DNA from 2 places in the Rhodococcus sp. NPDC058521 genome. Region 1 is predicted to be linked to the other one. Evidence: riboswitches for the same ligand, from Rfam matches in the RefSeq annotation. Region 1 holds a riboswitch; the other holds the start of a gene.
The links. Region 1 has a riboswitch for cobalamin ahead of ACFWO3_RS05615 (ABC transporter substrate-binding protein). Riboswitches for the same ligand answer to the same signal wherever they lie in the genome.
Positions count from the first base shown of each region.

Region 1 (4,197 bases):
TGTACACGCCGAACGCGGTGACGTCGGCGAGGCACACGATCACCATCTCGAACGTGTACGTCCACCCTGTGGTGAACCCCGCCAAAGAGCCGAGATGTCTTGTCGCATACTCACCGAACGATCCGGAGACCGGGCTCGCGACCGCCATTTCTCCCAGCGCACGAAGCACGATGTACACGGCCGCGCCGCCGATCAGATATGCGAGAAGTACCGAGGGCCCGGCACGGTCGATCGCTTCTGCCGAACCGTAGAAAAGCCCTGTGCCGATGGCGGACCCGAGTGCAATGAATCGAATGTGCCGAGCCGTCAGGCCACGCCGAAGTCCAGCCGATTCACCCTCGACCGAGGGGCCGGCGTCAATGTTGTCCATGTATCTGTGACCGAGTCAGTGAGCTGCTTTGAATGCCTCTTCGATCTCGGCGGGAATGCGGCCACGCGAGGACACCTCATAGCCGTTTGCGGCAGCCCAGTGACGGATCGCCTTGGTCTGTTCGCTGCTGCGGCGCGGGGATGAGGTCGACGAACCGGCCGTCCGCTTCTTGCCGCTTGCAACCTTCGCCGCATGCTCGATGTAGTAGCCCAGCTTGCGGTGGAATTCCTGCGCGTTCTTGTCGTTCAGATCGATTTCATATTCGGTTCCATTGACGGCGAAAACAATGTGTTCGCCTTCTCCGGACTCGATGGGCGTGTCGTCGAGATCATCCACCAGTTCAACAATTACTTTTCTTGCCACGAATCAATCCAATCGTCGGTGAAAACTCGATGACAAGATTACGTCGAGTTGTAGCAATTCCGCAAAGTCGGCGATGCCATTCACCGCACCCGACCTACAAAAACCGGACCGTCCGGTTTGTCACGATTCGGCGCGAAACACTCATGCGCGTACGTCGACCTTGGCATAGTGAGCGGTGTCCATCAGGCAAAACAGTGGGGTAGGCCATGGTCTCACGCGTTCTTCGTCCGTTACTCGTGCTTGCTGTGAGCGTCACGCTCGGTGCGGCTTTTGCCGGCGCCGGGACGGCGGCCGCCCAAGATCCACACACGGCGCCCGCATCGGTGCTCGGATTGCCGACGCCGGACCCGGACCCGTTCTACGCGCCGCCACCCGACCTCGCGGAGCGAGCGCCGGGGGATGTGCTGAACATTCGACAGATGCCCCCGAACCTGTACTTCCCGGGCAGCGCGGTATGGGAAGTCCTGTTCCGGTCGACGGATTCGCGTGGGCTGCCGATCGCTGCCAACACCACGTACTTGTTGCCACCGAACCATCAGCCGGACGGCCCTTTGGCGTCCTATCAGCACATCATCAATTCACTCGGACACAAGTGCAAGATCGCGACCGAGCTCTACACCAGCGACCCCTTCACGCAGATTCGTGAGGCCCCCGGTCTCAACATCGCGCTTGCCCGAGGATGGGCGGTTGCACTCCCGGATCATCTCGGTCCACGAATGGCGTACGGGGCGGCGAAGCTCGGCGGTCAGATCACCCTGGACGGAATTCGTGCCGTGAAGAAGGTTCCCGAGCTGGGTGTCACGAACAGCCAGGTGGCCTTGGGTGGCTACTCCGGCGGCGGCATGGCCACCGCCTGGGCGGCCGCTCTGGCCCCGAAATATGCACCGGAACTCGACATCGTGGGTGCTGCCCACGGCGGCACTCCGATGAACCTGACCACGATGGCCGAGGCCCTCGGCGTCAATCCGCACCCGGCATTCGGCCTCGCGATGGCTGCCGCGATCGGCCTCGAACGCGAATATCCCGATCGCATCCACCTGAGCAGCCAGTTGAACAATCAGGGCCGATGGCTACGCGGATTGATCAACAACGGGTGCACGAACGAGATCATGTTCTGGGGAGTCGGCAAGAATGCAGCCGAACTCACCGACAACCCGAACTTCATGGACGACCCCGACGCCTGGAAGGTGCTCGAGGAGAACAGCCTCGAGCTGTATCCGGGTGTCCCCGAGACACCGATATTCGAATGGCACAGCCCCACCGACGTCTTGATCCCGGTCGACGCGATCGACAGAACCACCGCACGCTATTGCGAGGCCGGCACGTACGTGAAGACGACGCTCACCCCGAGTCCGGACCACCTCTCGGCGGCCGCCCTGGGGCTGGTGCCCGCTTTGGACTGGATGGACGCTCGATTCCGGGGCGAGCCGCTACCTGCCACCTGCTGATATCGTCAGTTTCGACCGAGCAAGGGAATCCGGTGCGAACCCGGAACTGACGCGCAACGGTGATGGGCCCAAGCCCGAGTCCGAATACTTGCCGGGTCGTGCCTACACGCGGCCCGAACCACCTCGAGCTCCGCGAACGAGCCCAGAGCAGAAGGGCGCCCTTCTCGTGCGCACATCACATCTCCGGCGGGGCGCCGCACACGCGACGGCACTCCTGTTCGGAGCATCGCTTCTGGCGGGTTGCGGAACGTCACCCGAACCTGAATCCGGCTCGTCCAGCCTTTCCGAACAGCCGGGCGACACGGTATATCCACTGACCATCGACAACTGCGGCGAATCCGTCACGTTCGACGGGCCACCGCAGCGCGCGGCCTCGCTCTACCAGAGTTCCACCGAGATTCTTCTGTCCCTCGGACTTGCCGACCGCATGGTGGGCACGTCCACCTGGTTCGATCCGGTTCTGCCCGAGCTCGCAGCCGCCAACGAGCGTGTACCGCGACTTGCCGACAACGACCCTTCTCTCGAAACGGTCCTGGATACCGAACCCGACCTGGTCACCTCTGCAAGCGCACATACGTTCACGAGTGGCGTGGTGGCCGAACGCTCCCGGTTCGAACAACTCGGCGTCCATACGTACCAATCGCCGTCGGTGTGCACCGGCGCGACTGTCGAGGGCGACACGGTCACACGAAGCGAGAAACTCACCATCGAGACTCTCTATCGGGAGATCCGCGAGCTGGCCGCGATCTTCGATGTCCAGGAACGCGGCGCAGAACTGGTGGAACAACTTCGGGCACGAGTGGACGCGGCGAAGAATGCGTTGGCGGGCGACACCCCGTCCCCGAGCGTCGCCTTCTGGTTCTCCGGGATCGACCAGCCGTTCATGGCAGGCTGCTGTTCCGCGCCCGGACTGCTTGCATCCGAAGTGGGTGCCACCAACGTTTTCGAGGATTCGAGCGAGGATTGGCCCGAGATCGGTTGGGAGACGGTGGCGGACCGCGACCCCGAAGTACTGGTTCTCGGCGACCTCAGCCGCACTCGAGTGGAGGGTGACTCGCTCGACACCAAAATCGCCTTCCTCGAGTCCAATCCGGTGACCCGGGAGATGTCCGCAGTACCGGACCGGCGTTACGTGATTCTGACCGGTTCCGAACTCGATCCCGGGATACGCGAGGTAGCTGCCATCGAGAAGCTGTCGGCCGGGCTGCAGGGATCACCCTCCTGATCCCTGCAGAACCCGTCTCAGCCCACCGAGCCGGCAATCTGCCGCGTGCTCGCGTTGAGCCGGTTCCACGCGTTGATCGCGGCGATCTGAACGAGTAGCGCGGACAGTTGTTGTTCGTCGTAGACGTCGGCGGCGTCGCTCCACACGTCGTCGGGGACCGGTTCGGCGCGATCGCTCAGCCGGGTCACACACTCGGTGAGTGCGAGCGCAGCGCGCTCGGCGTCGTCGAAGTAGGGCGCCTCGCGCCAGGCCGATACCGCGAAGAGTCGCTCGTTGGTCTCGCCGGCCTGCTGCGCTTCCTTTGCGTGCATGTCGACACACACTCCGCATCCGTTGATCTGGCTCGCGCGCAGGTGGATCAGATGCACCGTCCGTTCCGGTAGATCGACGTCGCCGGTGGACGTGCTCAACGCGTAGAGCGCCTTCATCGCTTTGGGGAGAACCATCACCGGGTTCTTCATTCGTGCCTGCATCGCCGTCTCCTTCGTGTGTGGTTTTCGTTCGCCACACCTATGACGGAGCGGCCCACAACTTCGTGACAGCCGAAAGACCCGCAAGAAAGCCCTTGACATTGGATACTGCTACTATCCATACTTTGGATAGTAGCAGTATCCAACTCCGAAGGAGGGTAGATGCAACGACATACGCATTCACACGACGGCCAACTCGTCGTCTTTCTCATCGGGATGACGGTGAACCGCTGGTGGAGGCCTGATCTCTGGCTCCCCGCGCTGGTGGCGATGCCTCGCATGCTCCGTGAGCTGTCCCGGGAACCGGAGTACGGATTCCTC
Region 1 covers NZ_JBHXNL010000002.1:291,796-295,992, forward strand. The annotation lists gene ACFWO3_RS05600 (amino acid permease) at 1-370, opposite strand, end outside; gene ACFWO3_RS05605 (Lsr2 family protein) at 386-733, opposite strand; gene ACFWO3_RS05610 (lipase family protein) at 940-2,181, shown strand; cobalamin riboswitch at 2,171-2,292, shown strand; gene ACFWO3_RS05615 (ABC transporter substrate-binding protein) at 2,348-3,406, shown strand; gene ACFWO3_RS05620 (carboxymuconolactone decarboxylase family protein) at 3,424-3,879, opposite strand; gene ACFWO3_RS05625 (DUF4188 domain-containing protein) at 4,039-4,197, shown strand, end outside.

Region 2 (4,197 bases), on a different contig from region 1:
CGATGAATCCGATTCCACCCGCCACCGAAACCGCGGCGCCCGCGAGGAGGGACACGCCCATCAGCTGCAACACACGGAATCTGCGGACGTTCATCCCGAGAGCGGTTGCGCCGTCGTCGCCTGTCTTCAACAGATCCATTCGCCCTGCGCTGAGCAGGATCGCGGCGCCCACCACAACGAGCGCCAGAGTGGGAAACACCGACGTGGACCATCGCGCGTCACCGAGCCCGCCAGCGAGCCAATGCAGCACCACACTGATTTCGTCCTCGTTCGCCACCACCAGAAGCGAAAAGGTGATGAAAGCTGAAAACACCTGCGCCAGTGCTACACCGACCAGGATGATGGCAGTCGGTTGCGGGTACCGTCCGCCGATCGCCAACGACAGGAACAGTGGAACCATCGCGCCCACGAATGCCGCTACCGGAATCGTGAACACCCCTAGTGCGCCTGCCCCGACGCCCAGGACCATCACCAGGACCACACCGAAGCCTGCTCCCGAGGACACCCCGAGCAGGTAGGGATCGGCGAGTGGGTTACGCGTGACGGCCTGCGCTACACCACCGGCCAGAGCCAGCGCGGCGCCCACCACCGCAGCCGTCACCGCACGCGGCAGACGGGAATCGAGAACGATGGATTCGCGCGCGGCCGACCACCACGTTTCGAAGCTGCCGGGCAGCAACGCGTGTCCGACGATCGCCCACACGTCCCCGATAGGGATACGCACCGATCCGAACGACATAGCGAGCCCCAGGACGAACAGCAATGCGGCCGTGAGAAGCACGAGCAGTGCGCCGAACCCCAGTCGGCCACGCCGCCGGCCACTTTCCGCGGCTTGCGGAACCTGCGTCCGAAGTCGCTCCACCGTGCTCGTCACGGTTGCGACACACGATCGGGATGGAGGGCCTCCGCGATGGTCTGGGCGGAGAGCAGCAGTCGAGGGCTCTCGAAGAAGTCGTCGAGGGGAACCACGATGAATCGATCGTTCTGCACGGCGGGTGTCGTCATCATGATCGGCTGCGACTTCAGGAAGTCGATCTTCTGCTGTGCGTTCTTGTCTCCGTAGTCGAGAACGACGATCGCTTCGGGCGCCCGCTCACCGATGGTCTCCCAGGTGGTGTCCGGGTACGGTTTCTCACCTTCCGAGAAGAGGTTGGTCGCCCCCGAGTAGTCCGCGATCAGTTGTCCGGCGCCCACACCACCGATGGTCATCGGAGCACTGTCGCCCGAGTCGTAGAAGAAGGTCGGGACCGGGGGCGCGTCACCGATCTTGTCGCGCAGTTGTTCCAGGCCCTCGACTACCCGACCCGACACCTTTCCGGCTGCTTCCTCCACGCCGAGAATCTGTCCGAGCTGCGCGTAGTCGTTCTCGAGCATGCCGATATCGGAAAATCCGGTCCCGCAGTACTCCGAGAACAGGAACGTCGAAATACCCTTCTCCTCGAGCGCGTCGCGTGAGCGACCTTCCTTCTCGTTGAAGGCGCTCTTCATTCCGCCCACCACGAGGTCCGGGTCCAAGTCGAGAATCTGCTCCGATGTCGGGTACTCATGCGCCAACCCCTGAATCTGCGAGAACTCCTCCTCGAACTCGGGAAGGGGAACGGCGTCTTGGTAACCCATGCCGACGATCCGATCGCCCACACCCATCTCGACGAGCACCTCCGTGACGTGATCGTTCATCGAGACGATTCGCTGGGGTGGCGACTCGAACTCCTGTGTCCGATCGCAGTTGGTTATCGACACGGGTTCGGCGAAGTCCTCGGCCGATTCGGATTGCTGCACGGCTTCGCCGCGCGAACATCCCGCGACCAGGGCAGCAGTCGCGGCCACAGTGGCTACACCGCGAGCAAATTGTGAAAAGCGCATACAAACCTCATTGGGGGCTCAGAGCCACGAACCAACGACCGGCCGAAACCCACGGCTCAGCACCGCAGGCGGCAGGACTCCGTTTCGCAGACCACGACGAACAGGGGCCACACACCGGCCGACGGGTAATCGGGCTCGTGGTCGACCTACACCTGTCCGAATGGCGTGGTCGACCACCTACCGTTGCGGGTCAGCGCCGGATTCGGACCGGCTTCCCCCATCGACTGGCTGCACGTGAGTGTCGAGTATGCCCGAATAGCCGCAGACGCCGGTCGGAGACCCCGATCACTCATCTGTCCCACCTGTCGCACCGCCATTACAGTCGGAGTGCGAATCAGCCAGCCGATACCTACCGATCCGGAGAGAACGCATGACACGTTGGGCCTCGCTCGTCGTCACACGGAAATGGTGGGTGCTGGTTCTCGCCGTCCTCGCAGTGATCGTGAGCGGTGTGTGGGGCACCGGCGTGTTCTCGAAGCTCAGCCAGGGTGGCTTCATCGACCCGGGCAGCGAATCGGCCGAGGTCGCCCAGATCGTGGAGGACAACCTCGGGCCGCAGACGCCGGACATCATCGCCATCTACACCCCACCCGAAGGCAAAACGCTCGAGGACATCGGCCCGGCGGTGACCGAGAACCTGACCGCGTTCGAGAACGAGGTGCCGACCCATTCGGTGAACTCCTACTGGAGCACCGAGGGTGCGGCCAAGGCTCAGATGACCTCGACAGACGGGTCGATGGCTTCGGCCGCAATCACGGTCGACCCGGATGCCGGTATCAACGTCGCGAACTTCAACGACCTGCTCCCGAAACTCGAAGTGCCAGGTGTGGACGTTCAGTTCGCCGGCAACTCGGTGGTCGGCGTCGCGTTCAACAACCGACTCCAGAGCGACCTCGTTCTCGCCGAGGGCATCGCCCTGCCCGTCACGTTGGTGCTGCTCGTGTTCATCTTCGGCGGCCTCGTCGCCGCCGCGGTTCCGGTGTTCGTCGGCTTGCTCTCCATCTTCAGCGCACTGGCCACCCTGCGATTGCTGACCCTGTTCACCGATGTCAGTTCTTTCGCTATCAACGTCACCTCCCTGCTCGGGCTGGGTCTGGCCATCGACTACGGACTCTTCATCGTTGGTCGCTTCCGTGAGGAGCTGGATTCCGGCGCTTCACCGTTGGAGGCGACCAAGCGGACCGTTCTCACAGCCGGTCGCACCGTTCTGTTCTCGGGACTGCTGCTGATCTGCGCCTTCTCCGGGATGCTCGTGTTCCCGCAGGACGTGATCAAATCGCTGGGATTCGGCGCCATCGCCGCAGTCGCCAGTGCCGCACTCTTGTCACTGACTGCAGTTCCCGCGCTGCTCGCGATCCTCGGCCATCGCATCAATGCACTCAGTTGGCGCAAGGACGCGGCCAAACGGGGAGAGGAACGCGCTCGCAAGTTCTGGGGGTCGGTTGTGACCAGGGTGATGGGCAAGCCCGTCGCCGTGGCCGTCACCATCGTGATCGGTCTGCTGGTACTGGCCGCGCCCCTGACGAAAGCCACGCTCGGCGAGGTCACCTACACGGCATTGCCGGAAAGCGATTCGGCCCGCACGGCGACCGACACGTTGGTCAACGAGTTCCCCACGACCGGTAACGGCGCCACGGTCATTCTTCGCGGCGTGGACGGCTCGCCACCCACGCCCGCCGACGGCACCGCGGTCGCCGCGAAGGCTCAGGGCATCGATGGCGTGAGCCAGGCGACGATGGTGGGTGCCAGCGCCGACATGGCGGCCGTCCAGGTGACCTATTCGGAGGGCGCCGACACCGACCAGCAGAGCGACGTCGTATCGAGCCTGCGTGCTCTCGACCCACCGGACGGCACGGAGATTCTGGTGGGTGGCGGCCAGGCCACGGTGGACGACGGGAACGCCGCCATCACCGAATGGCTGCCCGTGATGGTGGCGATCATGGTGATCTCGACGCTGATCCTGCTGTTCCTGGCGTTCGGGTCGATTGTCTTGCCCATCAAGGCCGTACTGATGGCAGGCATCAGCCTCGCCGCCACATTCGGAGTGCTGACCTTCGTCTTCCAACTCGGCCATGGCGCCGGGTTACTCGGAGTCAGTCCGTCACCGCTGGAACCGACGTTCGTGGTCCTGATCCTCGCTGTGGTGTTCGGGTTGTCCACGGACTATGAGGTGTTCCTCATGTCGCGCATGGTCGAGGCCCGCAGCGAAGGCGCCAGCACAGAGGACGCGGTCAAGTTCGGTGCCGAACGCACCGGAAGGATCGTCACGGCCGCCGCGATGTTGCTCGTAATCGTGACCGGCGCCTTCACCATCTCCGGGTTGTCGATCATGCG
Region 2 covers NZ_JBHXNL010000001.1:404,168-408,364, reverse strand. The annotation lists gene ACFWO3_RS01880 (FecCD family ABC transporter permease) at 1-862, opposite strand, end outside; gene ACFWO3_RS01875 (ABC transporter substrate-binding protein) at 871-1,863, opposite strand; cobalamin riboswitch at 1,966-2,124, opposite strand; gene ACFWO3_RS01870 (MMPL family transporter) at 2,234-4,197, shown strand, end outside.
Region 2: it holds a riboswitch for cobalamin, as region 1 does, so the genes downstream of both, ACFWO3_RS01875 (ABC transporter substrate-binding protein) here and ACFWO3_RS05615 (ABC transporter substrate-binding protein) in region 1, are expected to answer to the same signal.